3 regions of the Streptomyces sp. NPDC104309 genome follow, and region 2 is predicted to be linked to each of the others. Evidence: riboswitches for the same ligand, from Rfam matches in the RefSeq annotation. Region 2 holds a riboswitch; each other region holds the start of a gene.
The links. Region 2 has a riboswitch for cobalamin ahead of metE (5-methyltetrahydropteroyltriglutamate--homocysteine S-methyltransferase). Riboswitches for the same ligand answer to the same signal wherever they lie in the genome.

Region 1 (10,455 bases), on a different contig from region 2:
GGGCCGCGTTCGGGGCAGCCGAGGGCTGTCAGTTCGGCGGTACGCCCGACGGATGCCGGCTGGATGCGCGCGGCGGCTTGCGGCGGACGGCCGTGTGCCGCCGGTCCGCCGTCCGGGATTTCTTCCGTGAGCAGCCAGTTCTCGCCGGATCCGGCGATCACCACACCGTGCTCCGGTGCGGCCGCCGCGGCCCGTCGGGCGATGCGGCCTTCGTGCGCGAACGTCGACGGTCCGGACTCGAACCACACCGGACCCCGGGGACTTCTCCGGGACCTGCGGCCGAGCGGGCTGCCGCGGTCCGCGGCCACAGCCGGGACCTGCTGGTCCCGCACCATGCCAAGGCCGAGCCCGAAGCGATCGATGAAGACACCCACGGGGACCGGCTCAAGCAGTGCTTCCACGACGAGGGACTGCCCCTGGACGTGCGAGCGGCAGGCGCCCTGCTCCTGCTGGGAAGCCGGAGCAGGCAGGGAACCCTGTTCTCCCCCTTGCCGTCGACGGTGGGTATCGCGCCGCGGACGGTTCGCCTTCGGTGATCTGCCGGCGTGGCCCGTGCGGCAGGGGCGTCCAGGCAGGGGACGTGTTGTCGCTCATGACAGCGGGAGGTAGACGACGTTGGGGGAGCCGGTGACCGGGTGGGCATCGATCCGGGACCGCACCCCGTAGACCTCCGCCAGCAGTTCCTCCGTCAGCACCGCGTGCGGGGAGCCGGACGCCACCACCCGTCCGGCGCTGAGGACGAACAGCCGGTCGCAGTAGGAAGCGGCCAGGTTGAGGTCGTGCAGCACCAGCAGATTGGTGGTGCCCAGCGTCCTCACCAGGCTGAGGATCTCCAGCTGGTAGCGGATGTCCAGATGGTTGGTGGGCTCGTCGAGCGCCAGCAGTCCCGGGTCCTGGACCAGGGCGCGGGCGATCAGGGCCCGTTGCCGTTCCCCGCCGGACAGTTCCTCGAACCGCCGGTCGGCCAGGGCCACTGCGCCGACACGCCGCAGCGCCCGGTCGATGCGGTGGGCGTCGTCGGCGTCGTCCTGCTCCCAGAACCGTTTGTGCGGGCTGCGGCCCATCGCCACCACTTCGCGCACGGTCAGGCCGAAGGCGCCGGGGCTGTCCTGCGGTACGACGGCGACACGCCGCGCCCGTTCCTTCACACCGAGGGCCGCGGCGTCCGCCCCGTCCAGCAGGACCCGCCCCGCTGCGGGGCGCAGGGCGCCGTACACACAGCGCAGAAAGGTGGTCTTGCCGCTGCCGTTCGGCCCGACCAGGCCGACCGTCTCGCCGGGGGCGGCGTCCAGCGCGACCCCGTCGAGCAGGGTGCGGCCGGCCACCTCGTAGCTGATCCCGTCGGCGGCGAGCGCCGCCGGGGACGGCGCCGGGCTCATCCGGTGATCCCTTCGGTACGGCTGGAACGGCGCAGCAGCCAGAGGAAGAACGGGCCGCCCACCAGTGCGGTGACCACCCCGGCGGGAATCTCCTCGGGGGCCGCCACAGTCCGCGCCAGCAGATCGGCCAGCAGCAGGAAGACCGCCCCGCCGAGCGCGGTCACCGGCAGCAGTCTGCGGTGGGACGCGCCGACGATCAGCCGGGCGGCGTGCGGGATCATCAGGCCGACGAAGCCGATCGCCCCGCTGTAGGCGACCAGTACGCCGACGATCAGCGACACCAGCACGAAGACCCCGCCCCGGAAACGTCCGGGGTCCAGGCCGAGGCTGCGGGCCCCCTCCTCCCCGGTCAGCAGCAGATCCAGCGGACGGGCCAGGCTGATCAGGAGTACGGCCCCGACGCCCAATACCACGGCGGGCAGGGCCAGTTCGTCCCAGCGGGCGCCGCCCAGGCCGCCCAGGGTCCAGAACAGGATCGCCCGCACCTGCTCGGCCCGGGAGGACAGCACCAGAATCAGGCTGGTGAACGCGGACAGCACATACTGGATCGCCACCCCGGCCAGAATCAGCCGACCGGTCGTCATGGTGCCGCCGCGCCGGGCCATCGCGTAGACGGCGACCAGTGCGGCCATGGACCCGGCGAACGCGGCGGCGGGCAGCGCCACATCGGCGGCGGCACCGGCGCCGACCCCCAGCACGATGACCACGACGGCGCCCGCCGACGCCCCGGAGGAGGCGCCCAGCAGAAACGGATCGGCCAGCGGGTTGCGCACCAGCGCCTGGAGCACCGCGCCCGACAGGGCCAGCCCGGCGCCGACGACGACCCCGAGCAGCACCCTGGGCAGCCGTACCTCCCACACGATCGTCTGGTACGCGCCGGTGCGTTCGCCGCCCAGCACCGTACGCACCACCTCGCCCGGCGGAATCCGTACCGGGCCGAGCGCCAGGCCGGCCACCGCCGCCGCGAGCAGCAGCACCGTGAGGACGCCGATCACGACGGGTGTCGAGCGGAGGACGGCCTTCAGGCGGGGGCGGGCGGACTCCGCGCTCACGGGGTACCGGGGTGCAGCTGCCCGGCCAGGTCCTGCACGGCGTCGGCGACCCGGACGCCGAGCACGGCCGAGGACAGCGGGAGTACCGCGAACCTCTTGTTCCTGATCGCCGGTACGTCCGCGAGCGCCGGGTCGTTCAGCAGCCGCTTCTTCTTGGCCGCGACCGTGGTGCCGCCGTAGTCGTAGATCACGACCACCTCGGGCCTGCGCTTGATGACCTGCTCCCAGGACACGTCGCCGAAGGTGCCATCGAGGTCCGCGAAGACGTTCCTGCCCCCGGCGAGCCGGACGATCTCGTTGCCGATGCCGTTGCCGCCCGCCGTGAACGCGGAGCTGTCGCCGGAGTCGTACACGAACACCGAGGGATGTGAGGAGCCCTTGAGCTCTGTCTCGACCGCCCTGATCTTCTGCCGCTCCTCGGCGATCAGCTTCCTGCCGCGCTCCGGTACGCCGAAGGTCCTGGCGACCTGGGTGATCTCGGTGGCGAGCTGATCGATACCGACCTTGCCCTTGGTGCAGTACTCGATGTTCAGCCGGGTGTTGATGCCGCTCTTCCGGAGCCCCGCCCGGTCCTGGCCCCTGGCCTTGTCGAAGGCGCTGCTGTAACCGCCGTAGACGAAGTCGGGGTTGGCACCGAGCAGCACCTCCTTGGAGGGGTACTCCTTCGCGAGCACCTTGGTTGTGGCGTATGCGGACCGGTACTTCGGCAGGATGCTGTCGTCCAGGTAGGCCGTCCCGGCCAGCCGGTCCTGGAGCCCGAGGGCCAGCATGATCTCGGTGGCGTGCTGGTTCATGGTGACAGCCCGCTTCGGCGGGGCGTCGAAGGTCGTCCTCGTACCGCAGTTGGTGACCGTGTAGGGGAAACCGTCGGCGGCCGGTGCGGCCTCTGTCCTGCCCTCGCCGCCCGTGCCGGAGCCACAGCCGGTGAGCGGCAGCAGAAGCAGCGGTATGAGCGCGAGTGGTACATGGCGGATCCGGAGCATGACCGAGCCTTTCCGGGGGATGTCCTCGTCCCCTGGCTGTACGGAGAAGGCGGCGCGGCCAGTGTCTGGCTTCCGGGCTGCTGCAGCCCGGTCACAGTGGCGGGACCGTACCGGATTCACACCGGTTTCCTGACGCGCGTCGCCTGAGATTTCGGGGCCCAGTCTGTCAGACCGCGGAATCAGCGAGCCCGTCAGTACAACGAGCCTGTCCGTACACCGCGCGTTTACGCTGCGTACCCATTCGGCTCCATCAGCGTTGCCGGGTATGCGGACGTTTGACACGATAGGTCGGAAGGTGAGGGATACGGCAGCGCGCCGCTGTCCGCCTCGCCAGCCTTTCGGAAGGAGCGATCATGGCTGTGAAGGCCGCTGGACGACGCTCCGGCGATACGAAGCCGGCGACGCATCCCGTCCAGGACGTTTTGGCACACCCCATGGAGACCATGACGACGGTCGTGGACAGAGTCCCGGGTGTCGAGGTGGTCAAGGGTGTCTTCGACGGCGTACTGGACTCCGTCGGAGTCGTCTCGCCGCACGCCCGGCGGGTCACGGCGTACGCCGGAGCCGGTCTGCTCGGTGCGGTGGGGTTGATCGAGTGGCCGGTGGCGGTCGCAGGCGCCGCGGTGGTGTGGCTGACCCAGCCGCGCCGTGAGGACGTGACCGAGGAGTCGGCAGGTGCCGGTCACGGGCTGCGGGCCAAGCAGGCGGCCCGGTCGGCCAAGGCGTCGACCGCTTCGACGGCTTCGCGGAAGCCCAAGTCGCCGGCGAAGGCTTCGGCCAAGACGTCGACGAAGGCGACCGGCGCGAAAGGGAAGGCGAAGGCCGGCCCGTCCGGGCAGCGCGGCAGCGCGCGAAAGCCTGCGGCAGCCGGGCGGAAGAAGAGCTGAACACCCTCAGCGTGCTTGATCGCCCGCTGCCCGTCGCCGGGTGGCAGGTTCGCTCACTCTCGGGCTCGAAGGCCCGGTCCCGCACAACGGCCTGACGACGAGCCCGTGAAGGTGAGAGATGCTGTCGCGTTTGCTGCCCCTGTTGCCCGTTGCAGAGCTGAGCAGCGCTCTTGCCACTGCCCCGGTCCGGGCCACTCGCCGTATGACACCATCGGCGTCGGCGGCGGGGCACGTGGCTACCGAGATCGTCAGCGCCGGTGTGCGGAGTGCGGTAGGTGGCGCGGCGGCCGTGTCGAGGGCGGGGCTGCTGTTCGGCAGGGCTGCCCGAAATGCCATGGCTCCTCAGGTCGGGTACTGGCACGCCGCATCGCGTATGCACCTCGCCCTGCACCACTCCCCGGACGCTCCGCTGAAGTCTGTGGCGCGTCTTGAGGACGCGGCCGCGAAGGTTGCTTCCGAGCTGTGCGAGCACCCCGACGTGGTGAGCGCCTATTGGGACGGGGGGCTGATGCGGCTCGTCGTACAGCTTGCCGAGGACGGGGCCGATGAGGATGTGGCGGACGCGGCGGCCGAATTGGCCGCCGGGCACGGTCTGGAGCAGGTCGGTGAGCCAACGCTGGCCCATGCACATCCGGGCGCTGCCGGCGGTGTGCGCGCGAGCTTGGTCGGCCTGGCGTGCGACGCCGTTGGGGTCGCCGCCGCGCTGACCGCGCGGAGCGCGCGCGTGCAGCAGGCGCCCCAGGCGGTATCGGCCGTGGCGACGCTGCTGCGGGAGGACTCGCGGGTGCGGGCCCTACTGCGCCGCTCGCTGGGCACCGACGGTACCGATCTGCTGCTCGCCGCGGCGTATGCGGCGGCCAACGGCGTCGGTCAGTCGCCCACACCGCTGCTGCTCGACGCGGCACTGCGGACCACCCAACTGGTGGCGGCCCTGGCTCGGCTCGCCGCGTTCGACGCGGTGCACGACGCGCTGTGCGAACCCAGTCGGCTGACAGTTGCCGGGAACGACATCGAGCGGCCGCCCCTGCGGGCCTGCCCGGGGGAGGAGTACGCCGACGCCGCGGTCAACGGCATGTTGGCCGGGGCGGCGACGACGCTGTTGTTCACCCGTGACCTGGGCAAAGCTGCCGAGGCCGTACTTGCCGGGACCCCCAAGGCGGCGAGGTACGGCCCGGCCGGCTTCACCGCGGCGCTGAGCACCCTGCTGGCCCGCGAGGACGCCCTGGTCCGCGACGCCGAGCGGCTGCGTCGGCTCGAACTCGTGGACACCGTGGTGCTGCACCCGGAAGCGCTGCACCGCTACCGGCTGTGTGTGCTGGAGGTCCACCCGAGCACCGACGACTGGGACCATCACCAGCTCTGGCAGGCCGCCACCAGGGCTCTCCAGGGGACCTCGTGGGATGTCTCGTGGGGGAACGGCGAGGCAGCCGGTACGGCGGAGGAGGCGTACCTCGGCCTGCGCCCGGTACCCGGCGGTCCGCCGGCGGAGACGGGCATGATGATCGCCTCACTGGGCGACCAGGACGTCGGCACCGTGCTGGTCGGCTGGGAGACCGACCCGATGGCCGAGGCCGCGCTGGACGCGGCGCGGCGCGCGGGCCTGCACGTCGTGGTCGTCGAGAACGATTCGCTGGACGAGTTCGGGGTACTGGCCGATGAACTCGCCCCCGCCGACCGGCCGTTCGCCGATGTGGTGCGCGCCCTGCAGGACGAGGGGCGGACGGTGTTGACGGTGGCGCGCGTCCCGCACGAATACTCCTCGGACCGCCCCTTGTCGTCGGGGCCGGGCAGACAGCGGTTGTCCGCCCGCGGCCGGGACGTGACCGAAGGGCTCCTCGCCGGCGACATCGCCGTCGCGATCACCGACAAGCGCAGCGCCGTCGTCTGGGGTGCGGACGTGATGTGCGTGCGCGGGCTGGCGGGTGTGTGGCGGCTGCTGTGCGCGGTCCCGGCGGCACGGACGGTCGGCAACCATGCCCAGTTCTTCACCGAGGCCGGCGCAGCACTGTCCGCACTCCTGGTGCTCAGCAGAGGAACGCGCACCGGTCAGCCGCCCTTTCCTCTCAAAGTGCGGCTCAGTCCGGTCAACATCGCCGTCGCCGCGGCGCTGGTCTGGGGCTGGTGGGCCGCGCTGGGCGCTGCCGTGCACGCCACTCCGCATCCCAGGCCGCGGGTGCCCTGGCACGCGCTGGAGCCGAGAGAGGTGCTGGCCCGGCTGGCCAGGGCGCCGCGCTCCGCACCCACCGCCCTGATGACGCTGCGCACCGACGCGAGCCGGTTCGCGCGTGCCGCCGCGGCGTATCCGTACGTCGCCCCGTTCATCTCGCCGGTTCGCTGGGGATTCCGTCTGCTGATCGCCACATGGGCCGAACTCGACGACCCGCTGACGCCGGTCCTGATGGTCGGTGCCACCGCATCGGCCCTGCTGGGTTCCGGGGTGGACGCGTTCCTGGTCACCAGTGCCGTGACGGTCAACGCCCTGGTCGGCGGTTTTCAGCGGCTGCGCGCGGAACGTGCCCTGTCGGCCCTCGTCACCAGCCAGCGGCACACGGCCAGACGCTTGGCCGGGCCGGACGACGAGCAACCGTCCGTCGTGGAGGCGGAGCGCCTGGTGCCGGGCGAGGTGATCGAGCTGCACACCAACGACGTGGTGCCGGCCGACGCCCGGCTACTGAAGGTCGACGGTCTGGAGGTGGACGAGTCCGCGCTCACCGGCGAGTCCCTGCCGACCCGCAAGCAGGTGGCGGCGAAGCCGCAGGCAGCCGTTGCCGACCGCAGCTGCATGGTCTTCCAGAGCACCACCGTCGTAGCCGGCCGGGCCAGGGCGGTCGTGGTGGCTACCGGCTCCCAGACCGAGGCCGGCCGCGCCGCCGCACTCGCCGCCCGCGTCCCCACCTCGGCCGGGGCCCAGGCACGGCTGCACGAACTGACCCGCAAGGTGCTGCCCCTCACTCTCGTCGGCGGTGCCGCCGTGGCCGGACTGTCCCTGCTGCGCGGGCGTCCGATGCGCACCGCCCTCCGAGGCGGACTGGCGGTCGCCGTCGCCGCCGTTCCCGAGGGTATGCCGCTGGTGGCGACGGTGGCGCAGTTGGCGGCAGCGCGGCGGCTGAGCAGACTCGGCATCCTCGTACGCACCCCGCGCAGTCTGGAAGCGCTGGGGCGTATGGACACCCTCTGCTTCGACAAGACCGGCACACTGACCGAGAACAGCCTGAAGGTCGTCCAGCTCGCCACCGCCTCGGGAACCGAGCACCAGCCGTCCGCCCCCGAGGCGGCTTTGATCCTGCGTCTCGCTGCGCGTGCCTGCCCCCGCCCCGCCAGGGAGAGCGGCGCACACGCCCACGCCACCGACGCGGCCGTCCTGGCCGCGGCCCCGCACGACACGGGCTGGACCGCCCTCGCGGGACGGCCCTTCGAGGCCAGTCGCGGCTACGCCGCAGCCGTGGGCAGCGACCCCGACGGCACCCACCTGCTGGTCGTCAAAGGGGCCCCGGAAGTCGTGCTGTCCAGTTGCCCCGACGCCGGTCCGGAGGCCCTCGATACGGCACTCCGGCTCGCTGCACGAGGCCTGCGGCTCCTGGCCGTCGCCCAGCGCCGGCTGTCCGCGGACGACGTGACGGACGAGTCGCTGGACAAGCCCCTCGAACTCCTGGAGTTCATGGGGTTCGTGGCGCTGGCCGACACACCCCGCCCCAGCTCCGCACCGCTGGTCGCGGGGCTGCACGACATCGGCGTACGGCCCGTCATGCTCACCGGCGACCATCCCCGGACCGCCCAGGCGGTGGCCCTCGCCCTGGGATGGCCGGCGGACGTCACGGTCGTCACCGGCGACGAACTCGCCACGCTCGACCGGGCCGGACAGATCAGGCTCCTGAAGGACTGCAGCGTGGTCGCCAGAGTCGCACCGGAGCAGAAACTGCAGGTCATCGAGGCGCTACGCAAGGCGGGTCGCGTCGTCGGCATGGTCGGCGACGGCGCGAACGACGCCGCCGCCATCCGCGCCGCCGACATCGGCGTCGGCATCGCCGCCCGGGGATCCGCGGCCGCCCGCAACGCGGCGGACCTGGTGATCACCACCGACGAACTCTCCGTCCTCATCGACGCCATCGGCGAGGGCCGGGCCCTGTGGCACAGCGTCGCCGACGCGATCAGCATCCTGCTCGGCGGCAACGCCGGAGAGGTCGGCTTCTCCGTCCTCGGCACTCTGTTCGCCGGCGCCTCGCCCCTGTCCACCCGCCAACTGCTCCTGGTCAACCTGCTCACCGACATGTTCCCCGCGATGGCCGTGGCCGTGACCCCCCAGGACTCGCGACCAGGCAGCCACTCCGTGGGCCTGGCCGCCCTTCAGTCCCCCCTGAACCGTCAGATCCGGCAACGCGGCGTGGTCACCGGCATCGGCGCCACCTGCGCCTGGCTGATCGGCCGCCTCACACCGGGTACGGCCCGGCGCACCAGCACGATGGCCCTGTGCGGCGTGGTGGGCGCCCAGCTCACGCAGATCCTCCTCGGCCGCAAGCGCAGCCCGCTGATCCTGGCCACCGTCCTCGGCACCGCCGCATTCCTCATCGCGCTCGTCCAGACCCCCGTGGTCAGCCACTTCTTCGATTGCACCCCGCTGGGCCCGCTCGCCTGGACGGGAGTCGCTCTCGCGGTGGCCATCGCGGCCCTCTCCCCCCGCGTGCTGCCGCACACCGAGCGTCTGTTGACGGAACTCGGCGCGCGGCTGGGCCCGTTGAAGCGTTTCATCCCCGTGCCGAGCTGACGCCGGGAGCGCGCCGCGCCGGAGCAGCCGGCCAAGGGCTGCTCCATTACGGTGAGGCAGGAGGGCCTCCTCATCGTTCGGTGGCGATGTCGCACTCCACCCCGAACCCGCAAGGCCCTCACCCGTTCAGGACGCTTCAGCCGAGACCCGCATCCCCTGTCCGCGGCCTTCCGGGACAGGCCACCTGGTCCGTCACGAGTGGTACAGCACCCGCACGACCATCGTGTCGCCGGGCAGGCCGTCCAGGCAGGCGTTGAACATCCGCTCGTAGTCGAGGCCGCCGCCCTCCACCCACCGCCCGTCGAGGGTGAGCAGGGCGGGGGTGGACAGCACGGCGGCCACATGGCGGGCCACGTAGGTCTCCAGGTCCTCGTCGAAGTGGAGGACGGGGTCGGAGGTGAACCGTTCCTCCAGTTCGGGGTCGGCCTCGATGGCCTGGATCAGGGGCTGTTCACGGAAGGCGGCCACGGCCGCCTCCCTGGCGTGTTCGGGCTCCGGAACGCCGGCCCGCTCGGCGAAGTAGTGGAAGCGCAGCGCGGGCGGGTAGCGGTCGGCGAAGGCGTGGTACGCCGTCCAGGTGCCGGCCGCCCGGCGGGCCTCGGCGGCGCGGGGCGTGTCGAGGTCGAGGATGGAGCGCGGGCCGCCGTGACAGCGGGAGGGAGGCAGGTCCTCGGGGGGTTCGCTCCAGTCGTCGTACCGCACGAGGCGGGGGTCGTCCTCGTGGCCGGGCAGCACGTCGAAGAGACAGCCCGCCCCGGAGACGAACCAGTAGTCCCACTCCCCCACCCAGTCAGGGTGGGGGCGGTCCTCACGGTCGTACCAGAAGGGGGCCATGGCCTGCCCGACCGCCTGCTTCAGCCCGTCGGGGCCGACGGGCGGCAGACAGACGGTGATGCGCTGTTTGCCCATGGTGTCCCCTCCTGTGATGCGGTGCGCGTGGTGCGGTGCACGGCCCACCTCGGCAGGCCGCGCCGGTCAGCCGGTCCGCACGCGGCAGGGATCCGAAAGGGTCGCCGTCGCCGCTGGGAGTGCCCTGGGACTTTGCGGCTGAGCGGACACCCGCCGGACTTCTGTCAGGTACCGGCGCCCCAGAAGATACGCCGGCTCGGGCGGGAGCCGGCCCCGGTGTGCCACTTCAACGTCCGGCGCCTGGAGCCGTACGCGTGGATCTGCGGCGACGTGGGCGCCGGCTTCACCCGGATTCCTCGGCGCCCGTTCCACGTATCCGCGCGAGCACTGGCACTACCGCTCGGCAGCCCGTCGCGCCTGTTCACCGGGGTGTGGGACGTTCCGGGCGGCGCTGGCCACCGACATCGCGGACGAGGTCCAGGCCGAGGACGCGGTCGAGATGGGCGAAGGTCTCGAACTTGGCACCGGCCGGCACCTCGGCCC
Region 2 (10,455 bases):
ACTCCAGGGCCGCGGCCGGTGGGGTGCGCATGGCCGGTGAATTCATCAGCCGGTAGAGATTGGGGTTCTGCAGGGCGAACTCGACGTGACTGTCCCAGCCGTCGCGCGGGTCCTCGACGGGGTCCGCGCTCTCGCCACGCTGCCGCTTCGTCGCCAGGTACGTGTCGAAGCCGTGGTCCACCACCGCGGACAGCAGGCCTTCCTTGTCCCCGAAGTGGCGGTGGAGCGCCGGGGCCCCACCTGCGCGGCCTCGCACACGGCCCGGGTGGAGATGTCCCCGTTCGGGGACTCCGCGACCAGACGCGCCGCCACTTCCAGGATTCGTGCTCGTGTGCTCATCGCACGGACGCTATCAAGCGGATGAGGCGGGGCGACGGCGGGCGGCGTCACCCCCGCCGCTCAGACGATGCCGCCGTTGGCGCGCAGCACCTGACCGTTGACCCAGCGGGCCGGGCCGGCCAGGAAGGAGACCACCCCGGCGATGTCCTTGGGGGTGCCCAGCCGCTCCAGCGGTGGCTGACCGGCCAGCTTCGCGATGGTCTGCTCGTCCTTGCCGTCCAGGAACAGTGCGGTGGCGGTCGGTCCGGGTGCCACGGCGTTGACCGTGATGTCCCGCCCGCGCAGCTCCCGGGCAAGGATCAGGGTCACGGCCTCGACAGCGCCCTTGGTCGCGGCGTAGGCGCTGTAGCCGGGCATGGCCAGCGACAGCACGGAGCTGGAAAAGTTGATGACCGCCCCGCCCTCGCGCAGGCGGCGGGCCGCCTGCTGGTCGACGACGAACGTTCCGCGGATGTTGGTGCGGTACATCCGGTCCAGCGCCTCCAGGTCGGTGTCGACCAGCGGCGCCGGCGTCATGCCGCCGGCCGCGTGCACGACCACGTCGACTCCCCCGAAGGTTTCCTCGGCCGTGTCGAAAAGGGCCGAGACCGCGACCTCGTCGGCCACGTCGGCGCGGAAAGTGATGGCCTGGCCGCCCTCCTCGGTGATCGCCGCCGCCGCCGACTCGGCCTCGGTCCGGTTTCCCGCGTAGTTGATGACGACGGCGAAACCGTCCAACGCCAGCCGCTCGGCGCTCTCGCGGCCGATGCCCCGGGATCCCCCGGTGACGATCGCCACCCGGCGCGCGGTGGTGGGCTGCTCGCTCATGACGGTGCTCCCCGTTCCAGGCGGCTGGTGCGTTCACCAACCCGACGTGATCAACGCCAACACCAGGAAGTTAGCAACGCTACCTCGTTCGTAGCAGCGCTACGCGCAGCGCTCTCCCGGCCCCACAGGACCCCGCACGACCCCGTCCCGCCGCTCGCCGCTCGCCGGACACTCGTCCCGGACAATCCGGATGCCGTCCGCCCGCCCCTCGTGATACTTCACTCGGTCATGACCGATCTTGAGACTCCCCGCCTCCTGCTCCGCCTGATGAGCGCCTCCGACGCCTTGCGGGTAATGGCGGGCACACCGGGCGAGGGGGCCGACTGGGCGCCGGGATACCCGTCCGCCGGCGAGACGGCCGCGGCGGAGCGCTTCCTCGACGCCTGCGCGACGACGGGTGATCCCAGCCCGTTCGGCTCGTACGAGATATGTCGCCGTGAGGACGGAGTCGTGATCGGCGGGCTGGGATTCCACGGCGCCCCGGACGAGAACGGGCACGTCACGATCGGCTACGGCCTCGTTCCCTCGGTTCAGGGAAGGGGTTACGCCTCCGAGGCGCTGCGGGCGCTGCTGCTGTTCGCCCGCGAGCAGGGGGTGATCTGTGTCCACGGTGACACCGACCTGGACAACCTCGCGTCGCAGCACGTCATGACAGCCGTCGGCATGCGCCTGGTGAAGGAGGACGCGAAGCTGAAGTACTACCGGATCGACTGGGGTCGACAGGGCAAGGAGCAGTGAGTACGCGACCGTCCGTTCCCCGGGGACGGCCGCGCCTGGCAGGACGGCGGAACCCGCCGGGGAGGCTCCCGGCGGGTTCCGATGTCCGCTGGTGGTGAGTAGTGGTACGCCGGTCAGCCGGCTGCGGCGGCCCGGTTCGCCGTACCGCCTCCCGTCGCGACGGTGCCGGCCCTCGGTACGAGAAGCCGTTCCGTCAGGTGGCCGAAGACGAGACCAAAGGTCACCCAGAGGGTGGCCTGTACCGCGAGGGTGGCGAGCCGGAACTCCCAGAGCAGGGTAGCCGGGAAATCCCTTCCCACCTCGTTGAACGACGGCAGGAACGCATAGGCGACCCCGATCACGACCGCGTAGGCGGCCGATGCGGCGATCGTCGCGTTCCAGTTGCCCAGGCGGGGAGCCAGCCGCTTGCCGAGGATGACGGCGGCGACCGCCAGCAGCACACTGAGGGCGACCATCAGGAAGAACAGGGCGGTGCGGCGGCCGATGGTGTCGGGGTTGCCGACGGCCGGCGGGTTGGCCGGGTACTTCAGGAACGGCACGACGTACACCGTCAGCAGGGCGGCACCCGCGATCAGGGCCGCCGTGGCCCGTGGGCCGAATCGGCCGATCCGGCCCAGGGCGTAGCAGAAGACGAGGGCGGCGATCCCGCCGATCGCCACACCGAAGACGAGCACACCGGTGGCAAGACCCGCGGTGGACTGCACGGCGCGGCTGACGAGTTCCTCACCGCCGCCGTGGTCATGACTGTGCGACTCTTCGAGGGCGATGGCCGCGTCCACCCGGGACTCACCGAGCAGGTAGGCGACGAGCAGCGCGAGCGCGCCCGCGGCGAGGCCGGCCAGCATGCCGCGGACGAGCAGGGCTCTGACAGATATGGAGTTCATGAGGTCTTCCCCAGGATCGGACGGTACGTCAGTGGCAGGGGAAACCGAGGAGATGGCGACCGTCGTGGACCCACTCGTGGACACCCTCGCCGGAGATGACCGCGGTGGCGCCCTGTTCCGCGCCGACGAAGTACAGCAGTACGAGCATGAGGATGCCGAAGAAGACCGCCCAAGGGGCGATGGACTTCAGGGAGATGGGGGTGATCGCCGGTACGGCGGTGGCGGGGGCAGCACTCTGTGCCATGGCAGAACCTCCTGAGGGAACACGCGTCCCGATCGTGGTGCCTGAGACGAAGGTGCTGGGTCTGACTTCCCGTACGGGTACGGGTACACAGTGGCGCGACCGTGCCGGATTCTCACCGGACTTCCGTCACACCTTCGTCATGTCCGTCGGACGATACCTCCTGGGAGCGGGCAGGGCCACGGTCCCGTCGGCGGGGCCGCGACGCCCGCATGCCATGGTGAGCGCACGCGAGAGGCCACGGTTCAGGGAGTTGACCGGTTCATGACGGTACAGGTGATGCTGATCTCACCGGCACTCAACGCCGCGCTGCGCGAGGCCCGCTTCGACGACGACGCCGCGCTCGACGCGGCCGGGGCCCGGCGGGCCCGCGCCGCCGCGGCGGCGGTGCCCTCGGCCGATCGGTATGTGCGCGGGCCGTCCGAACGGTGTGCCGGGACCGCCGACGCGCTGGGGTTGCGCGCCAGGCCCGAACCCGCGGTCCGTGGCTGGGACATGGGCCGCTGGAGCGGGCGGCGGCTGGCCGAGGTGAGCGGCGTCGAGCCGGACGCGGTGTCGCTCTGGATGACCGATCCGTCGGCGGCCCCGCACGGCGGCGAATCGTTGCTGGAGTTCTGCGCCAGGATCGGCGGCCTGCTGGACTCACTGGAGTCCGGGTACGGCGAGGAGGGCGGCCGTGTGCTGGCGGTCGTCGAGCCCGCCGTGGTGCGGGCGGTGGTCGTACGGGCGCTCGCTCTGCCGGCGGAGGCGTTCTGGCGGCTGGATGTCGCCCCGCTCACCCTGACCGGACTCAGCGGTCGGTCGGGACGGTGGAACCTGCGCTGCGGTCAGCCGCTGTCCCCCGCTCCGCGGCACCGGCATCCTCGCTCCGCCACCACTCCCCGGGACAACTGAGGTGCCGGCGACCGTAGTCAGCGCATAGTCTGATGGGGCAGCTGGTTCGCCCTGTCCGCCAGACAGGCGCGTCGCAAGAGGGAACCCGGTGGGAATCCGGGACTGCCCCGCAGCGGTGAGTGGGAACGACCGCCGTCATCAAGCACTGGACCCGAGACGGGCTCCGGGAAGCGACGGCCAGTAGGTGTCTCGTACGCGAGACGTGCCCGCGAGTCCGAAGACCTGCCACTGCCCGTGCGCGTCGGACGCGCACGGTGATCCCGGTGACCTCGTGGGCGGGTCGGCGTACGGATCGGGCAGGGCAGGCGCGTCGGCACGACGCGACGGTTCGGTCCGCTCCGTCCTCCCTTCGCGCCTTCGGCACGTCCCGGGGTCGTACCAGGACACACGCTCGCGAAGGAGAGTTCCGTGACCAGCAAGTCCGCAGCCGCGGCAGCCCGGGCCACCGTGTACGGCTGTCCCCGCCAAGGGGGAGACCGGGAACTGAAGAGGGCCGTCGAGGGGTACTGGAAGGGCCGTGTCACCGCGGCCGGCCTGCGGGAGACCGCCGCCGGCCTGCGCCGCGCCAACTGGCTCCGGCTCGTCGACGACGGCATCCACGAGGTACCGACCGGTGACTTCTCGTACTACGACCACGTACTGGACACCAGCGTGATGGTGGGTGCCGTACCCGCCAGGCACCGCGACGCCGTCGAAGCCGACGGGCTGGACGGCTATTTCGCGATGGCGCGCGGTACGCAGGACGTGGCGCCGCTCGAAATGACCAAGTGGTTCGACACGAACTACCACTACCTGGTGCCGGAGCTCGGTCCCGACACTGTCTTCACCGCCGACTCCACCAAGCAGGTCGCGGAGTTCGAGGAGGCGCTGGCCCTCGGGCTCAGCCCCCGGCCGGTGCTCGTCGGCCCGGTGACATATCTGTTGCTGGCCAAGCCCGCTCCGGGCGTCGCCGCCGACTTCGAACCGCTGACCCTGCTCGACCGGCTGCTGCCGGTGTACGCGGAGGTGCTGGCCGATCTGCGCGCGGCCGGTGCCCGGTGGGTGCAGCTCGACGAGCCGGCCCTGGTCCAGGACCGCACCGCGGCGGAGCTCAGCGCCACCGCACACGCCTACCGTTGCCTCGGCGCGCTCACCGACCGGCCGCGACTCCTCGTCGCCTCCTATTTCGACCGGCTCGGCGAGGCCCTCGGCGTGCTGGCGAAGGCACCGGTCGACGGACTCGCACTCGACTTCACGGGCCCGGCGTCCGCCAACCTGCCGGATCTCGCCGCGGTCGGCGGTCTTCCGGGCAAGCGGCTGGTCGCCGGAGTCGTCGACGGCCGCAACGTATGGATCAACGACCACCAGCGGTCCCTGGCGACGCTCGGCACCCTGCTCGGTCTCGCCGACCGGGTCGATGTCGCGGCCTCCTGCTCCCTGCTGCACGTTCCCCTCGATGTGAACGCCGAGCGCGACCTCGATCCGCAGGTGGCCCGCTGGCTGGCCTTCGCCCGGCAGAAGTCCGCCGAGATCGCCACCCTGGCCAAGGGGCTCGCACAGGGCACGGACACGATCGCCGCCGAACTCGCCGCCAACCGTGCCGATCTGGCCTCGCGCAGCCGATCGGCGCTCACCCACGACCCGGCGGTACGGGCACGGGCCGCGGCCGTCACGGAGTCCGACGTGCGCCGCGAACCGTCGTATCCGCGGCGGGCGGCGGCCCAACGCGAGTGCCTGCGGCTTCCTCCGCTGCCCACCACCACGATCGGTTCGTTCCCCCAGACGGCCCAACTGCGCACCGCACGCGCCGATCTGCGGGCCGGACGCATCGACACCGCCACGTACGACAAGCGGATCGAGGCCGAGATCCAGGAGGTGCTGGCGTTCCAGGAGAAGGCGGGCATCGATGTGCTGGTGCACGGCGAGCCCGAACGCAACGACATGGTGCAGTACTTCGCCGAGCGGCTCACCGGCTACGTCGCCACCCGGCACGGCTGGGTCCAGTCGTACGGCACACGGTATGTCCGGCCGCCGATCCTGGCCGGGGACGTCTCCCGCCCGGAACCGATGACGGTCCGCTGGACGGCGTACGCGCGGTCGCTCACCGATCGGCCGGTCAAGGGCATGCTCACCGGTCCCGTCACCATGCTCGCCTGGTCCTTCGTCCGCGACGACCAGCCGCTCGGCGAGACCGCCCGCCAGGTCGCCCTCGCGCTGCGGGACGAGGTGAACGACCTTGAGACCGCGGGTGGTTGCGTCATCCAGGTCGACGAGCCCGCCCTGCGCGAGACACTGCCGCTGCGGGCCGCCGACCGCGCCGGGTATCTGGACTGGGCCACCGAGGCGTTCCGGCTGGCCACCAGTGGTGTCCGTGCTGACACCCAGATCCATACGCACATGTGTTACGCGGAATTCGGCGACATCCTCCGGGCCATCGCCGACCTGGATGCCGATGTGATCAGTCTGGAGGCGGCCCGTTCCCACATGCGGGTGGCCGACGAGCTGGCATCGGCCGGCTATCCGAGGGAGGTCGGTCCCGGCGTGTACGACATCCACTCCCCACGGGTGCCGAGCACAGGCGAGGCGGTCGCCCTGCTCCGTAAGGGACTCGAAGCGATTCCGGCCGAACGACTGTGGGTCAATCCCGACTGCGGCCTGAAGACGCGGGGCTGGCCCGAAGTGCGCGCCTCGCTGGAGAACCTGGTCTCGGCGGCCGTCGAGGTACGGGCCACGGTGGCCGGCACCGCCCACTGACCCGCGGCGCGGCCCGGGACGGGCACCCGTCCCGGGCCGCGCACAGCACGCCTCCGTGCAAGAAGCGTGGTCCGGACCAGAGCCTTGGCAGCCTCTTGGTCAGGCATGACATGATCGAGTTCGCACCTCACCCGGCGCCTGCTCGTGTCCGCCCTCCCCGTACTCGCTCCCGTCTCGGCCTCCTCCGGTCTCGCGGCCGAGGTACCCGTCCCCGAATCCCGGGCCGCTGCCGCGGCGGGGACGTTCACCGACGATTTCGACGGCGGGCGACCGCCGGGGGCGTGCCCCGGCCGACGTACGCGCCGCCGCCGCGCGGCGCGTACGTCGGCGCGTATGTCGGCGCGTATGTCGGCGCGTATGTCGGCGCGTATGTCGGCGTCCCGGGTGCGGGCGCGAGCTCACTCGTCCCGGTACGCCTCCAGCAGGCGGAGCCAGATCTCGCTGATCGTCGGATAGGAGGGGACGGCGTGCCACAGCCGGGCGATGGGGACCTCGCCCGCGACCGCGACCGTCGCCGAGTGCAGCAGTTCACCGATGCCCGGTCCGACGAAGGTGACACCGAGCAGGATCTCCCGGTCGAGGTCCACGATCATGCGGGCACGGCCCCGGTAGCCGTCCGCGTACAGGCCGGAGCCCGCCACGGCGGCGAGGTCGTGGTCGACGGCGCGTACGCGGTGTCCGGCCCGCTCGGCCTCGGCGAGGGTGAGACCGACCGAGGCCGCCTCGGGGTCGGTGAAGACGACCTGGGGGACGGCCGCGTGGTCGGCGGTGGCGGTGTGGGCGCCCCAGCGGTCGGTCTCCAGCGGCGGGACGCCCGCCGCGCGGGCGGCGATCGCGGCGCCCGCGATGCGTGCCTGGTACTTGCCCTGGTGCGTGAGGAGCGCGCGGTGGTTCACGTCGCCGACCGCGTAGAGCCAGCTGGTGCCGTCGACGAGGCAGCTGTCGTCGACGGTGAGCCAGGAGCCCGGTGTCAGGCCCACCGTTTCGAGGCCGAGGTCTTCGGTGCGCGGGGCTCGACCGGTGGCGAAGAGGATCTCGTCGGCCTCGACGCGATCACCGTCGACCAGCTCCACGACGACCGGCCCGTCCGGAGCCGTACGCCGAACGGCGGTGGCGGAGACTCCCGTACGGATGTCCGCGCCCGCCTCCGTCAGCGCCCGCGCGACCAGCTCTCCCGCGAAGGGTTCCATCTTCGGCAGGAGTCCCTTGCCGCGGATCAGCATCGTCACCCGGGCGCCGAGGGCCTGCCAGACCGTGGCCATCTCGGCCCCGACCACGCCTCCTCCGACGATCACGAGGCGGCCGGGCACCTTCTTGGCGCTCGTCGCCTCCCGGCTGGTCCAGGGGCGGGCCCCGTCGACGCCGGGCAGGGCGGGTACGACGGCACGGCTGCCCGTGCAGACGGCGACGGCCTGCCGGGCGGTGAGCCGGTGCTCCGTGCCGTCGGGGGCGGTGACGGAGACGGCCTTCTCGCCGGTGAGCCGGCCCTGGCCGCGGTAGAGGTCCGCTCCGGTACCCTCCAGCCAGGCGACCTGCCCGTCGTCCTTCCAGTGCGAGGCCTGGTCGTCGCGGTGAGCGAGGACCGCCGCTGAGTCCAGCGGTCCCTGTACGGCGTCGCTGAGGCCCGGGACATGGCGTGCGTCCGCACGGGCGACGACCGGTCGCAGCAGGGCCTTGCTGGGCATGCAGGCCCAGTACGAGCACTCGCCGCCGACAAGTTCCGTCTCGACGACCGCCGTGCTCAGTCCAGCGGCCCGCGCCCGGTCGGCGACGTTCTCACCCACCGGACCCGCTCCGATCACCACGACGTCGTACTCGGTGTTGAGGGATGCATCTGTCATGAGGACAGTCTGATCGCGGGTGTGCGCGGCGGCCACATGGGCAGGCGGAATAGCGCAGGTCCGGGCACCGTTGTGCCGGACAGGTCCGAGCGGGCACAGGAAGAGGTAACTGAGCATGAGCACCGTAGAGCTCACCAAGGAAAACTTCGATCAGGTCGTCAGTGACAACGAGTTCGTCCTGATCGACTTCTGGGCTTCCTGGTGCGGCCCGTGCCGGCAGTTCGCGCCGGTCTACGACGCGGCTTCGGAGCGCCACGACGACCTGGTCTTCGCCAAGGTCGACACGGAGGCGCAGCAGGAGCTGGCGGCGGCCTTCGAGATCCGTTCCATTCCCACGCTGATGATCGTCCGGGACAATGTGGCCGTGTTCGCACAGCCCGGCGCACTGCCGGAGGCGGCGCTGGAGGACGTCATCGGGCAGGCCAGGAAGCTGGACATGGACGAGGTCCGCAAGTCCGTCGAGGAGCAGCAGAAGGAACAGAAGTAGGCTCCGCGCGCCGCAGAAGCGGGGTGGGGGCCCGGTCGACGGCCGGGCCCCTTTCCGTGTCCGGAAGCGGGCTGCCCGGTCAGCCGTCCGCGTCGATCCCGGCGTCGCTCCGGGTGTTCTTCCCGGCGCCCTGCTCCTTGATCCGGACCGAGAGGCCGTAGTCCAACTCGGCACCGTCGACCAGCAGGGCCTCGACCGTGTGGGTCGCCGTGTCGATGTCCGCCACGATGCCTTCGCCCGCGTACCGGGGGTAGCCCGATGCCCCCGTCTCTCCGGTCGCCGCCACGACCGCCGAGCGGATGGCACCGCCTGGTTCGATGGCGTCGGTGGTGTCCTCGGCGAATTCGGGGACCAGCAGGATCTCGTAGCTCTGCGGATGGCTCATGGTCCTGACGCTAGGCAAGCGGCGCGTGGTGCGCACGTTGCCGCTCCGTGCGGATCCCGCTCCTCAGCTGGACTCGCGGTGGATGGCTCCGGCCCGCAGCAGGTCGTAACGCGCAGGGGCACCGCCGGGGTGCCGCACCAGTCGGTCCACGAGGTCCGCCAGCGGCTCCGCCGTGGCCAGCTCCATCCGCACGGTGCTGAGCCGGGGCCGCAGCAGTCTGCCGAGCATCAGGTCCTCGGCGCCCACCACGGCCGTCTCGCGGGGCACCTCGACACCCGTGTCCTGAAGGGCCCGCATCAGAAGCATCGCGTACTCGTCGTTGTACGCGAACACGGCGTCGAGGCCCAGGGTGCGCCAGCGGGCGGCCAGCCGGGCGGCGGACTCCTCCTCGTACCGCAGCGGCAGGGGTTCGATACGGGCTCCGTGGCTCTGGGCCGCCTGCCGGGCCCCGGCGAGCCGGGGCTCGGCGAACAGGGCGAGGCCGGTTTCCTCCGGCATGACCACTCCGATGCGACGCCTGCCGCGCTCCAGCAGATGTCCGATCGCCCGGATGCCGACCTCCCGTTGGTCCATGACCAGCGCGTGGGCACCGTCCACCGGCCGCGGGCCGAGCGTGATGACGGCCTTGGCTCCCGATCGCCTGAGTACCGCTATGCCTTGCGGGGTGAGGGCGATCGTGCCGGGCACGATGACGGCGACGGGGCGCAGTTCGGCCCAGACGCGGGGCGCGTCGTCGGCATCCAGGCTCGTGCTGCCGTACTGGACGACGGTGTAGTCCAGGCGTCGCAGCCCTGATTCCAGCTCGTGGAAGAAGTGGTGGTGGAGCGGCCCGGCCGGGAGGTTCACGCTGGGCAGCAACACCATGCGGGTGTGCCCGGCACGCAGACTGCGGGCCGCCGCGTGCGGTACGTAGCCGAGTTCGGCGGCCGCCGCCCTGACCCGGCGGCGGGTGGTCTCACTGATCCGTACGGTCGCGTTGTTGTTCAGGACGTACGACACGGTGGCGCGCGAGACCCCGGCGAGCCGTGCCACATCGGCACTGGTCGGAACGGGGCCTTCGGTGGGCTGATTCGATAACTGGCTCATGGCGTCGGGCAGTCTTCCAG
Region 3 (10,455 bases), on a different contig from region 2:
TCCTCCACCGTCCAGGTGTTCTTGATCGCGTCGCGGTAGCGCTCGTAGAAGTCCGGGTAGCGCATGGGCCGCAGGGTCAGTTCGAAACCCGGGTCGAGCAGGTTCTTGACGAGTGCGGACTTCTCGGAGTTGGTGGAGCTCATCACTGACAGGCCTCGCAGGACTCGGGGTTCTCCAGGGAGCAGGCGATCGCGTCGGCGTCGGGCGTCGAAGCCTGCTGTACGGGGATGGGGGCGGTGGCCGCGGCCTGGCCGGAGGCGGCGCGGGCGATCCGGGTCGCCGGGCGCGAGCGCAGGTAGTACGTCGTCTTCAGCCCCTGCTTCCAGGCGTACGCGTACATCGAGGAGAGCTTGCCGATCGTGGGCGTCTCCATGAAGAGGTTCAGCGACTGGCTCTGGTCGAGGAACGGCGTACGGGCCGCCGCCATGTCGATCAGTCCGCGCTGCGGGATCTCCCACGCCGTGCGGTAGAGCGCCCGCACGTCCTCGGGGATCCAGGCGAAGCCCTGCACGGAGCCGCTCGCGTCGCGCAGTGCCTCACGGGTCCGCGCGTCCCACACGCCGAGCTGCTTCAGCTCCTCCACCAGATACGCGTTGACCTGGAGGAACTCACCGCTGAGCGTCTCGCGCTTGAAGAGGTTGGAGACCTGCGGCTCGATGCACTCGTACACACCCGCGATCGAGGCGATCGTCGCCGTGGGCGCGATGGCGAGCAGCAGCGAATTGCGCATGCCGCTCTTCGCGACGCGGGCGCGCAGCGCGTCCCAGCGCTCCGGCCAGTTCAGCTCGGTGTCGTAGTGGTCGGGGTGCAGCACCCCGCGCGCGGCACGCGTCTCGGACCACGCGGGCAGCGGGCCGGACCGTTCGGCGAGCTCGCAGGACGCCTCGTACGCCGCGAGCATGATCCGCTCGGAGATCTTCGTGGAGAGCGCGCGCGCCTCAGGGGAGTCGAACGGCAGCCGCAGCTGGAAGAAGACGTCCTGCAGGCCCATCGCACCCAGGCCGACCGGGCGCCACTTCGCGTTGGAGCGGCCGGCCTGCTCGGTCGGGTAGAAGTTGATGTCGACGACCCGGTCGAGGAAGGTCACGGCGGTCCGGACGGTGGCGTCCAGCCGCTCCCAGTCGACGGTGCCGTCGGCGACGAACGCGCCGAGGTTGACCGAACCCAGGTTGCAGACGGCCGTCTCGCCGTCATCGGTGACTTCGAGGATCTCGGTGCACAGATTCGAGGAGTGGACGACCCGGCCCGGCTCGGCGGTCTGGTTCGCGGTCCGGTTGGAGGCGTCCTTGAACGTCATCCAGCCCTGGCCGGTCTGGGCGAGGGTACGCATCATCCGGCCGTACAGCTCGCGGGCCGGCATCGACTTGCGGGCCAGCCCCTTGGCCTCGGCGGCCCGGTACGCGGCGTCGAAGTCGTCGCCCCACAGGTCGACCAGCTCGGGCACGTCCGCGGGCGAGAACAGCGACCAGTCGCCGTCCGTGTCGACCCGGCGCATGAACTCGTCCGGGATCCAGTGCGCCAGGTTGAGGTTGTGCGTACGCCGCTGGTCCTCGCCCGTGTTGTCGCGCAGCTCCAGGAACTCCTCGATGTCCGCGTGCCACGTCTCCAGGTAGACGGCGGCGGCACCCTTGCGGCGGCCCCCCTGGTTGACCGCGGCGACGGAGGCGTCGAGCGTCTTCAGGAACGGCACGATGCCGTTGGAGTGCCCGTTGGTGCCGCGGATCAGCGAACCGCGGGCGCGGATACGGGAGTACGAGAGCCCGATGCCGCCCGCGTGCTTCGAGAGCCGCGCCACCTGGTGGTAGCGGTCGTAGATCGAGTCGAGCTCGTCGAGCGGGGAGTCCAGCAGATAGCAGGAGGACATCTGCGGGTGCCGGGTACCGGAGTTGAACAGGGTCGGCGAGGAGGGCAGATAGTCGAGCCGGCTCATCAGCCCGTACAGCGCGGTCACTTCGTCCAGGGCGCGTCGCGAATCGTCCTCGGCGAGACCGGACGCGACCCGCAGCATGAAGTGCTGGGGCGTCTCGATGACCTGGCGGGTGTGCGGGTGGCGCAGCAGATAGCGGCTGTGCAGGGTCCGCAGCCCGAAGTAGCCGAACCGGTCGTCGGCGCCGTCGGTGAGCGAGCGTTCCACCAGCGCGTCGAGGGCGTCCGCGTGCAGCGCGACGAACTCGGCGGTACGGTCCGCGATCAGGCCCTCGCGGTGCCCGACGGCGACGGAGGAGGAGAAGGAGACGGCGCCCTGGCCGGCCGCCTCGTCCACGATGGCGCGGGTCAGGAGCCTGGCGGCGAGACGGGAGTAGGCGGGGTCCTCGGAGATCAGCCCCGCGGCGGCCTCGGTGGCCAGCGAGCGCAGCTCGGCCTCGTCCGACCGGGCGCTGCGCCCGCGCAGCGCGGCGGCGGCGACACGACCGGGGTCGGTGTCGGGCAGATCGACGGTGAGGTCGGTCAGGGTCCGCAGCAGTGCGGTCCCCGGCCCGTCGTGTGCGGTCCCCTCGGACTCGGCCGCTTCGGACACGGCGACTGAAGCCGGATCGGCTGGCGCGATGGTCACGTGGTGCTCTCCCTCGCTCGGCTCGGGGCCGGCGGGGAACGGGGCAGCCGGGCAGAGGTGGGCCCGAGCGGGGCAGCACTCCGTACGGCGTCCACCGGCCCATCCGCGAGGCCCGGACGTCTGGCATCCGGTTCGGTCGAGCCGGATGCGCTGTCGGCAGGTCCTCGGACTTACTCGGGGGTGCGCAAAAGCGCACCGAACACACCGTTGCGGGACAGTTCCGGATTCGCACCGGATTCCCCTGCGGCGACAGCGAGCATGAGCATACATGTGGGGGCCGCCCGATGAGGCAGCCCCCACATGTTGTGTCGGCCGACTCGGGCCAAGCCCACAGAACGAGCTGTGCGGCCCTCTCCGGGGCCGCCCGGCCCCGATCGCACGGACGGCCCGCCGCGCCCCGCAGAAGGGGGCTCGACGGGCCGTCGGCCGGTGTCGGAGCGCTCGTCAGTGGCCGCCGCCCGGCGCTCCGGCCGTGGCCGGCGGGAGCGCCGCCTGGACGCCCGGGTCGCCCGAGTCGGCCGTGTAGTCGCCCGGGGAGGTCTCGTCGATTCCGGCGGGCGCCTTCACGGCGTTCAGGACGAAGGTGAGCACCACCGTCACGACCACGTTCAGCACGAACGCCGTCAGACCGATGTAGCCGATCTCGCCGATGCCGGGAATCTCCTTGGACGAACCGCCGAAGTGCGCCTGGGTCGGGCTGGCGACCCCGTACGCGGCCACCGTGCCGTACACCATGCCGACCGCCCAGCCCGCGAGCAGCGCCCAGCGGTGGAACCAGCGGGTGAACAGCCCGCCGACCAGGGCCGGCATCGTCTGGAGGATCCAGATCCCGCCGAGCAGCTGGAAGTTGATCGCGACCGTCTTGTCCATGGTCAGGACGAAGGCGAGCGCGCCGACCTTCACCAGCAGGGACGCCAGCTTGGAGACCTTGGTCTCCTGCTCCGGGGTGGCGTCCGGCTTCAGGAAGTCCTTGTAGATGTTGCGGGTGAAGAGGTTCGCCGCGGCGATCGACATGATCGCCGCGGGCACCAGCGCGCCGATGCCGATGGCGGCGAACGCGACGCCCGCGAACCAGTCCGGGAACATGTCCTCGAACAGCTGAGGGATGGCCAACTGCCCGTTGTCCACCTTGATCCCGGCGGCGATCGCCATGAAGCCGAGCAGCGCGAGCAGGCCCAGCATCAGCGAGTACAGCGGCAGGATCGTGGTGTTGCGCCGGATCACGTTGCGGCTGCGGCTGGAGAGCGTCGCCGTGATCGAGTGCGGATACATGAAGAGCGCCAGCGCCGAGCCCAACGCCAGGGTGGCGTAACCCCATTGGCCCGCCTCGCCGGGTGCCAGCGCGCCGCGCGGCTTGCCGGTCGCCGGGTTGGTCTGCGAGAACGCCTCGCCCGCCTTGGCGAAGATGTCGTCGAAGCCGCCGAGCTTGATCGGGATGTAGATGATCGCCACCACGATGACCAGGTAGATCAGCCCGTCCTTGACGAACGCGATCAGCGCCGGTGCCCGCAGGCCGGACGAGTAGGTGTACGCGGCGAGCACCGCGAACGCGATCAGCAGCGGCAGGTCCTTGACGAACCAGTGGGTGTTCTCGCCGCCACCGACGCCCATCACGTCCAGCACCGCCTGGATGCCGACGAGTTGGAGCGCGATGTACGGCATCGTGGCGAGGATGCCCGTGACGGCGACCGCCAGCGACAGCCCCTTCGAGCCGAAGCGCCCGCGGACGAAGTCCGAGGTGGTCACGTAGCCGTGCTTGTGCGAGACCGACCAGAGCCGCGGCAGGAAGGTGAAGATCAGCGGGTACACGAGGATGGTGTACGGCACGGCGAAGAAGCCGGCCGCGCCCGCCGCGTAGATCGCCGCGGGCACGGCGACGAAGGTGTACGCGGTGTACAGGTCGCCGCCGAGCAGGAACCAGGTGACCCAGGTGCCGAACGACCGTCCGCCCAGGCCCCATTCGTCGAGGCTGGCCTCGTTCTCGGCCTTGCGCCAGCGTGCCGCGAGGAAGCCCATGACCGTGACGGCCAGGAAGAAGAAGATGAAGACGCCGAGCGCGACGCCGTTCACGCCGTCCTTCATGCCGACGCACCCCCCTTGCGGGCGCGCTGGTCACGCTGCCACAGCTTGTACGCGACCATCGTGAGCGCGGTGGAGATCAGCACCCAGAGCATCTGGTACCAGTAGAAGAACGGGATGCCGATGAAGGTGGGGTCCACCTTCGCGTACGAACTCACCCAGAGCATCGCCACGAACGGCGCGACGAGACAGAGGGCGATGATTACCCGCACGGGCGTGATGGTGGGCGGTTTTCCTTCAGGCTCTGCCGGCATGCGGCGACTCCGTCCCCTCGCTGATCACCTGTTGTAATGCGCAGGAAATCTAGGGGAGGCTTCCGGTCACCGTCACCCCCTGTCCGCATTGCGGTCCGGCAACGGCCCCGCGAATGGGATCGAATGTTCGGAATGTTGTCAAACGTGCGGGAGCCGGCTCGTACGGAGACAGCCGAACGGCCCCCGTGGAGTGATGCGTTCCACGGAGGCCGTCGACGGCCGGGTGTGCGAGTGCGAGGGCCGGAATTCGCCGGCCGCCGCGTCCGGGGTCAGTCCGTCGGCCGCTTCAGGCGCGCCACGAACTTGTACCGGTCGCCGCGGTAGACCGAGCGCACCCACTCCACCGGCTCGCCCCGCCCGTCCAGCGAGTGCCGGGACAGCATCAGCATCGGCAGGCCCACATCCGTACCGAGCAGTCCGGCCTCGCGCGGGGTGGCGAGCGAGGTCTCGATGGTCTCCTCGGCCTCGGCCAGCCGGACGTCGTACACCTCGGCCAGCGCGGTGTAGAGCGAGGTGTACTTCACCAGCGAACGGCGCAGCGCGGGAAAGCGTTTGGCCGAAAGGTGCGTGGTCTCGATCGCCATCGGCTCCCCGCTGGCGAGCCGCAGACGCTCGATCCGCAGCACGCGGCCACCGGCCGTGATGTCGAGCAGCCCGGCGAGCGTGTCGTCGGCCGTGACATAGCCGATGTCCAGCAACTGGGACGTCGGTTCCAGCCCCTGGGCGCGCATGTCCTCGGTGTACGAGGTGAGTTGCAGGGCCTGCGAGACCTTCGGCTTGGCGACGAAGGTGCCCTTGCCCTGGATGCGCTCCAACCGGCCCTCGACGACCAGCTCCTGGAGCGCCTGGCGCACGGTCGTGCGCGAGGTGTCGAACTCGGCGGCCAGGGTCCGTTCCGGCGGCACGGGGGTGCCTGGCGGCATGGTGTCCGTCATGTCGAGGAGATGTCGCTTCAGCCGGTAGTACTTCGGGACGCGTGCCGTCCGCGTGGCCGCGCCCGTCTCGTTCTCCGTACTGCCCCCGTCGGCACCCATGGCCCGCCTTCCCGACTGCTGCGTTGCTGCCGTCACCGGCTCCTCCGTCTGTCGCGGCTCACATGGTGGCACGGTCCGGTCACGGCTCGTCGCCCTCCCTTAGGTGTCGGTCCTATAACGGACGCGAGTGCACTTCTTATACACCCTTGACACCCCTAAAGGTCTAGGCCAAGCTCCCGGTACTGGTCTAAACCATTAAAGACCAGGTCCAGCCCCAGCAGTACTCGTCGAAAGTCTTCGCGGTGGGCGGGGTTGCAGTATCCCTGAGGAGGGTTTGGCGTGAAGCGCAAGCTCATCGCGGCGATCGGCGTCGCGGGCATGATGATCGGCATCGCGGCCTGTGGTTCCGACGACGGCGGCAGCGGCAAGAAGGCGGGCGCCGACGGTTACCAGGGCCAGACCCTGACTGTCTGGACGATGTCGGGATCGAACCCGCCCGGGTGGACCAAGACGGTCACCGATGAGTTCGAGAAGAAGACCAAGGCCAAGCTGAAGATCGAAGTCCAGGACTGGAACGGCATTCAGCAGAAGGTCACCACGGCCCTCTCCGAGTCCAACCCGCCGGACGTCCTGGAGATCGGCAACACCCAGACCCCGGCGTACGCCAAGACCGGCGGCCTCGCCGACCTCGGTGACCTCAAGAAGGAGATCGGCTCCGCCTGGGCCGACGGCGTCAACCAGCCCTCCGTCTACGACGGCAAGCAGTACGCCCTGCCGTGGTACGTGGGCAACCGCGTCGTCATGTACAACAAGAAGGTCTTCAAGGACGCCGGTATCACCGAGACTCCGAAGACCCGTGCCGACCTCTTCAAGGCGTTCGACGCCATCAAGGAGAAGGGCAAGGCCGAGCCGATCTACCTGCCCGGCCAGAACTGGTACTTCTTCGACGGCCTGCTCGTCGGCAAGGACGTCTCGCCGGTCAAGAAGGAAGGCGACAAGTACGTCTCCAACCTGGGCGACCCGAAGGTCGCCGAGGCCATGGACGTCTACAAGCAGTACCAGGCCTACTCCAAGGCGCCCAAGGACAAGGACGAGGCCACCCCGCAGCAGGCCGAGGTCTTCGCCAAGGGCAAGACCGGCGCCATCATCGCCATGGGCTACGAGGCCGGCACCGCCATCAAGGCCAACCCGAAGCTCAAGGACGACATCGGCTTCTTCACCATCCCCGGTGAGACGGCGGACAAGCCCGAGGGCGTCTTCCTCGGCGGCTCCAACCTCGCCGTGGCCGCGGGCAGCAAGAAGCAGGACCTGGCCAAGGAGTTCCTGAAGATCGCGCTCTCCGAGCAGAACGACGGCGCGCTCATCAAGGAGGCCGGCTGGTCCCCGAAGAACGACGCGATGCAGAAGTACACCGTGGGCCAGCCCGCCGCCGAGGCCGCCGGTCCGGCCGCCGCCAAGTCCGGTGGCACCACGCCGCTGATCCCGGAGTGGGCGCCGGTCGAGAACCCGCCGAACCCGATCAAGACCTACATGACGCTGGTCCTGCAGGGCAAGTCGCCCGCCGACGCCGCCAAGCAGGTCGAGGGCGAGCTCAACAAGCGCCTCAGCCAGCAGCAGTAATCGCAGTAGCGCGTCCCGCGCCGGGGCGGCGGGTCCCGACCCGCCGCCCCGGTGGTACGCACCGTTCCGTGTAGGGCTTTGTCGGAAGAGATGGCGAGCATGGCAGTGCAAACCGATCCCACGGAGGCGGCCCGGACGGCCGCGGTCCGCGGGCAGGACGGGAAAACACCCGTCGGGCGGCCCGGGGGAAGCAAGCGGAGGGTGGGTATCGGCGCAGCGCCGTACCTGTTGTTGGTTCCCGCGCTCGCGGTGACGGCGATCTTCCTCGGGTATCCCCTGGTGAAGAACGTCATGCTGTCGTTCCAGAACCTCAATATGGGACAGCTGATCCAGCATGTCACCGAGTGGAACGGCTTCAAGAACTACCAGGAGATCCTCACCGGTGAGGACTTCTGGAAGGTCACGCTCCGCACGATCGTGTTCACCGGCGTCAACGTCGTTCTGATCATGATCGTCGGCACCCTGGTCGGACTGCTGCTCGCCCGTCTCGGCAAGAAGATGCGGCTCACCCTGATGATCGGCCTGGTGCTCGCCTGGGCGATGCCGGTCGTGGCCGCGTCCACGGTGTTCCAGTGGCTGTTCGCCTCGCGCTTCGGCATCGTCAACTACGTGCTGGACAAGCTCGGCTGGCACTCGATGGCCGACTTCAACTGGACCGGATCGCAGTTCTCCACCTTCTTCGTGGTGACCCTGCTGATCGTCTGGCAGTCCATCCCGTTCGTGGCGATCAACCTGTACGCGGCGACCACCACCATCGCCAAGGAGCTGTACGAGGCCGCCGCGCTCGACGGCGCCGGTGTGTGGAAGAGCTTCACCTCGGTGACGTTCCCGTTCCTGCGGCCCTTCCTCTACGCCACGACCTTCCTTGAGGTCATCTGGGTCTTCAAGGCCTTCCCGCAGATCTTCACCATCAGTGAGGGCGGTCCCAACCGCCTCACCGAGACGCTGCCGGTCTACGCCTTCGTCGAGGGTGTCGGCAACCAGCACTACGGCATGGGCGCGGCCATCTCGCTGCTGACCATCCTGATCATGCTGGGGCTGACCTCGTACTACCTCCGCATCGTTCTCAAGCAAGAGGAGGACGAGCTGTGAAGCGCTCACTGCTCAGCCGCATCTGGCCCAACGCAACGGCGATCGTCCTCTTCGCCGCCCTGGTCTTCCCCGTCTACTGGATGTTCAGCACGGCGTTCAAGCCGACCGGCGACATCATCACCGAGACACCGGTCTGGTTCCCGACCGACATCACGTTCGGGCATTTCAAGACGGCGTACCACGCGCCGAACTTCCTGACCCTGGTCAGGAACTCGCTCACCGTCACGCTGCTCGCCGTGGTCTTCTCGCTGATCATCGCGCTCTTCGCGTCGTTCGCACTGGCCCGGATGCGGTTCAAGGGCCGCAAGAGCATGATCCTGGTCTTCATGATCGCGCAGATGGCTCCGTGGGAAGTCATGGTCATCGCGATCTACATGCTGGTCCGCGACGCGGACATGCTCAACAGCCTGGTCCCGCTGACCCTCTTCTACATGGTGATGGTGCTCCCCTTCACGATCCTGACGCTGCGCGGTTATGTTGCCGCGGTGCCCAAGGAGCTGGAGGAATCGGCCATGGTCGACGGCTGTACCCGGCCGCAGGCGTTCGTCAAGGTGATCCTGCCGTTGCTCGCCCCCGGCCTGATGGCCACTTCGCTCTTCGGCTTCATCACGGCGTGGAACGAGTTCCCGCTGGTCCTGATCCTCAACAAGGACCCGGAGGCCAAGACGCTCCCGCTGTGGCTCTCCCAGTTCCAGAGCCAGTTCGGCGACGACTGGGGCGCCACCATGGCGGCGGCCTCGATCTTCGCCATCCCGATCCTCATCCTCTTCGTCTTCCTGCAGCGCAGGGCCGTCAGCGGCCTCACCGACGGCGCCGTGAAGGGATAACGCTGCCTCATGACCACCCTGATATCCACCACGGACACCGTCACCCGCGACGCCCTCGCCGTACTGCAGCCCGGATTCACCGGCACCACCGCCCCGGACTGGGTGCTGCGCAGGGTCGACGAGGGACTCGCCTCCGTCGCCCTCTTCGGCCGCAACATCCGCACGGCCGAGCAGGTCTCCGCGCTCACCGCCCAGCTCAGGGCCGAGCGTGACGACCTCCTCGTGGCCATCGACGAGGAGGGCGGCGACGTCACCCGCCTCGAAGTGCGCACCGGCTCCTCCTTCCCCGGCAACCTCGCGCTCGGCCATGTCGACGACGTGGAGCTGACCCGCGCGGTCGCCCAGGAGCTGGGCCGCCGGCTCGCCGAGTGCGGCGTCAACCTCAACTGGGCGCCGTCCGCGGACGTCAACTCCAACCCGGGCAACCCGGTCATCGGCGTGCGGTCGTTCGGCGCCGACACCCAGCTCGTGGCCCGGCACACCGCCGCGTACATCGAAGGCCTCCAGGCCGCCGGAGTCGCCGCCTGCACCAAGCACTTCCCCGGTCACGGCGACACAGCGATCGACTCGCACCACGCGATGCCGCGCATCGAGGTGGACCTGGAGACCCTGCACGCCCGTGAACTGGTGCCCTTCCGGGCCGCCATCGCCGCGGGCTCCAAGTGCGTGATGAGTGCGCACATCCTGCTGCCCGCTCTCGACCCCGACCACCCCGCGACAGTGAGCCCGCGGATCCTCACCGGTCTGCTGCGCGAGGAGCTGGGGTACGACGGTCTGATCGTCACCGACGCCGTGGAGATGCAGGCCATTGCCGCGACGTACGGCATCGAGCGCGGCTCCGTCCTCGCGATCGCCGCCGGAGCCGACGCCCTGTGCGTCGGTGGCGGTCTTGAGGACGACGGCACGGTGCAACGGCTGCGCGACGCGCTGGTCGCGGCGGTACGCGGCGGTGAACTCGCCGAGGAGCGGCTCGCGGACGCGGCCGCACGGGTACGTGCCCTCGCGTCGTGGACGCGGGAGGCCCGGGACAGGGCCGGTTCGCAGCCGGGTGCGGC

Region 1: linked by a shared signal. The riboswitch ahead of ACZ68L_RS11970 (ABC transporter substrate-binding protein) and the one ahead of metE (5-methyltetrahydropteroyltriglutamate--homocysteine S-methyltransferase) in region 2 are both predicted to bind cobalamin.
Region 3: linked by a shared signal. The riboswitch ahead of ACZ68L_RS13870 (ribonucleoside-diphosphate reductase subunit alpha) and the one ahead of metE (5-methyltetrahydropteroyltriglutamate--homocysteine S-methyltransferase) in region 2 are both predicted to bind cobalamin.

What each region holds. Positions count from the first base shown of each region.
Region 1 covers NZ_JBVJMV010000006.1:330,042-340,496, forward strand. The annotation lists gene ACZ68L_RS11955 (hypothetical protein) at 1-401, opposite strand, end outside; gene ACZ68L_RS11960 (ABC transporter ATP-binding protein) at 591-1,379, opposite strand; gene ACZ68L_RS11965 (FecCD family ABC transporter permease) at 1,376-2,431, opposite strand; gene ACZ68L_RS11970 (ABC transporter substrate-binding protein) at 2,428-3,414, opposite strand; cobalamin riboswitch at 3,454-3,605, opposite strand; gene ACZ68L_RS11975 (hypothetical protein) at 3,768-4,301, shown strand; gene ACZ68L_RS11980 (HAD-IC family P-type ATPase) at 4,420-9,063, shown strand; gene ACZ68L_RS11985 (hypothetical protein) at 9,256-9,972, opposite strand; gene ACZ68L_RS11990 (hypothetical protein) at 10,334-10,455, opposite strand, start outside.
Region 2 covers NZ_JBVJMV010000014.1:212,124-222,578, reverse strand. The annotation lists partial or broken gene ACZ68L_RS22305 (TetR/AcrR family transcriptional regulator) at 1-339, opposite strand, end outside; gene ACZ68L_RS22300 (SDR family oxidoreductase) at 400-1,146, opposite strand; gene ACZ68L_RS22295 (GNAT family N-acetyltransferase) at 1,375-1,884, shown strand; gene ACZ68L_RS22290 (CbtA family protein) at 1,998-2,768, opposite strand; gene ACZ68L_RS22285 (CbtB domain-containing protein) at 2,797-3,012, opposite strand; adenosylcobalamin (AdoCbl) riboswitch at 3,058-3,151, opposite strand; gene ACZ68L_RS22280 (histidine phosphatase family protein) at 3,274-3,903, shown strand; cobalamin riboswitch at 3,929-4,146, shown strand; gene metE (5-methyltetrahydropteroyltriglutamate--homocysteine S-methyltransferase) at 4,312-6,636, shown strand; gene ACZ68L_RS22270 (dihydrolipoyl dehydrogenase family protein) at 7,035-8,477, opposite strand; gene trxA (thioredoxin) at 8,593-8,964, shown strand; gene ACZ68L_RS22260 (hypothetical protein) at 9,044-9,349, opposite strand; gene ACZ68L_RS22255 (LacI family DNA-binding transcriptional regulator) at 9,413-10,435, opposite strand.
Region 3 covers NZ_JBVJMV010000008.1:991-11,445, forward strand. The annotation lists gene ACZ68L_RS13865 (ribonucleotide-diphosphate reductase subunit beta) at 1-143, opposite strand, end outside; gene ACZ68L_RS13870 (ribonucleoside-diphosphate reductase subunit alpha) at 143-2,554, opposite strand; cobalamin riboswitch at 2,693-2,820, opposite strand; gene mctP (monocarboxylate uptake permease MctP) at 2,999-4,636, opposite strand; gene ACZ68L_RS13880 (DUF3311 domain-containing protein) at 4,633-4,887, opposite strand; gene ACZ68L_RS13885 (GntR family transcriptional regulator) at 5,157-5,921, opposite strand; gene ACZ68L_RS13890 (extracellular solute-binding protein) at 6,201-7,481, shown strand; gene ACZ68L_RS13895 (carbohydrate ABC transporter permease) at 7,581-8,573, shown strand; gene ACZ68L_RS13900 (carbohydrate ABC transporter permease) at 8,570-9,400, shown strand; gene ACZ68L_RS13905 (glycoside hydrolase family 3 protein) at 9,410-10,455, shown strand, end outside.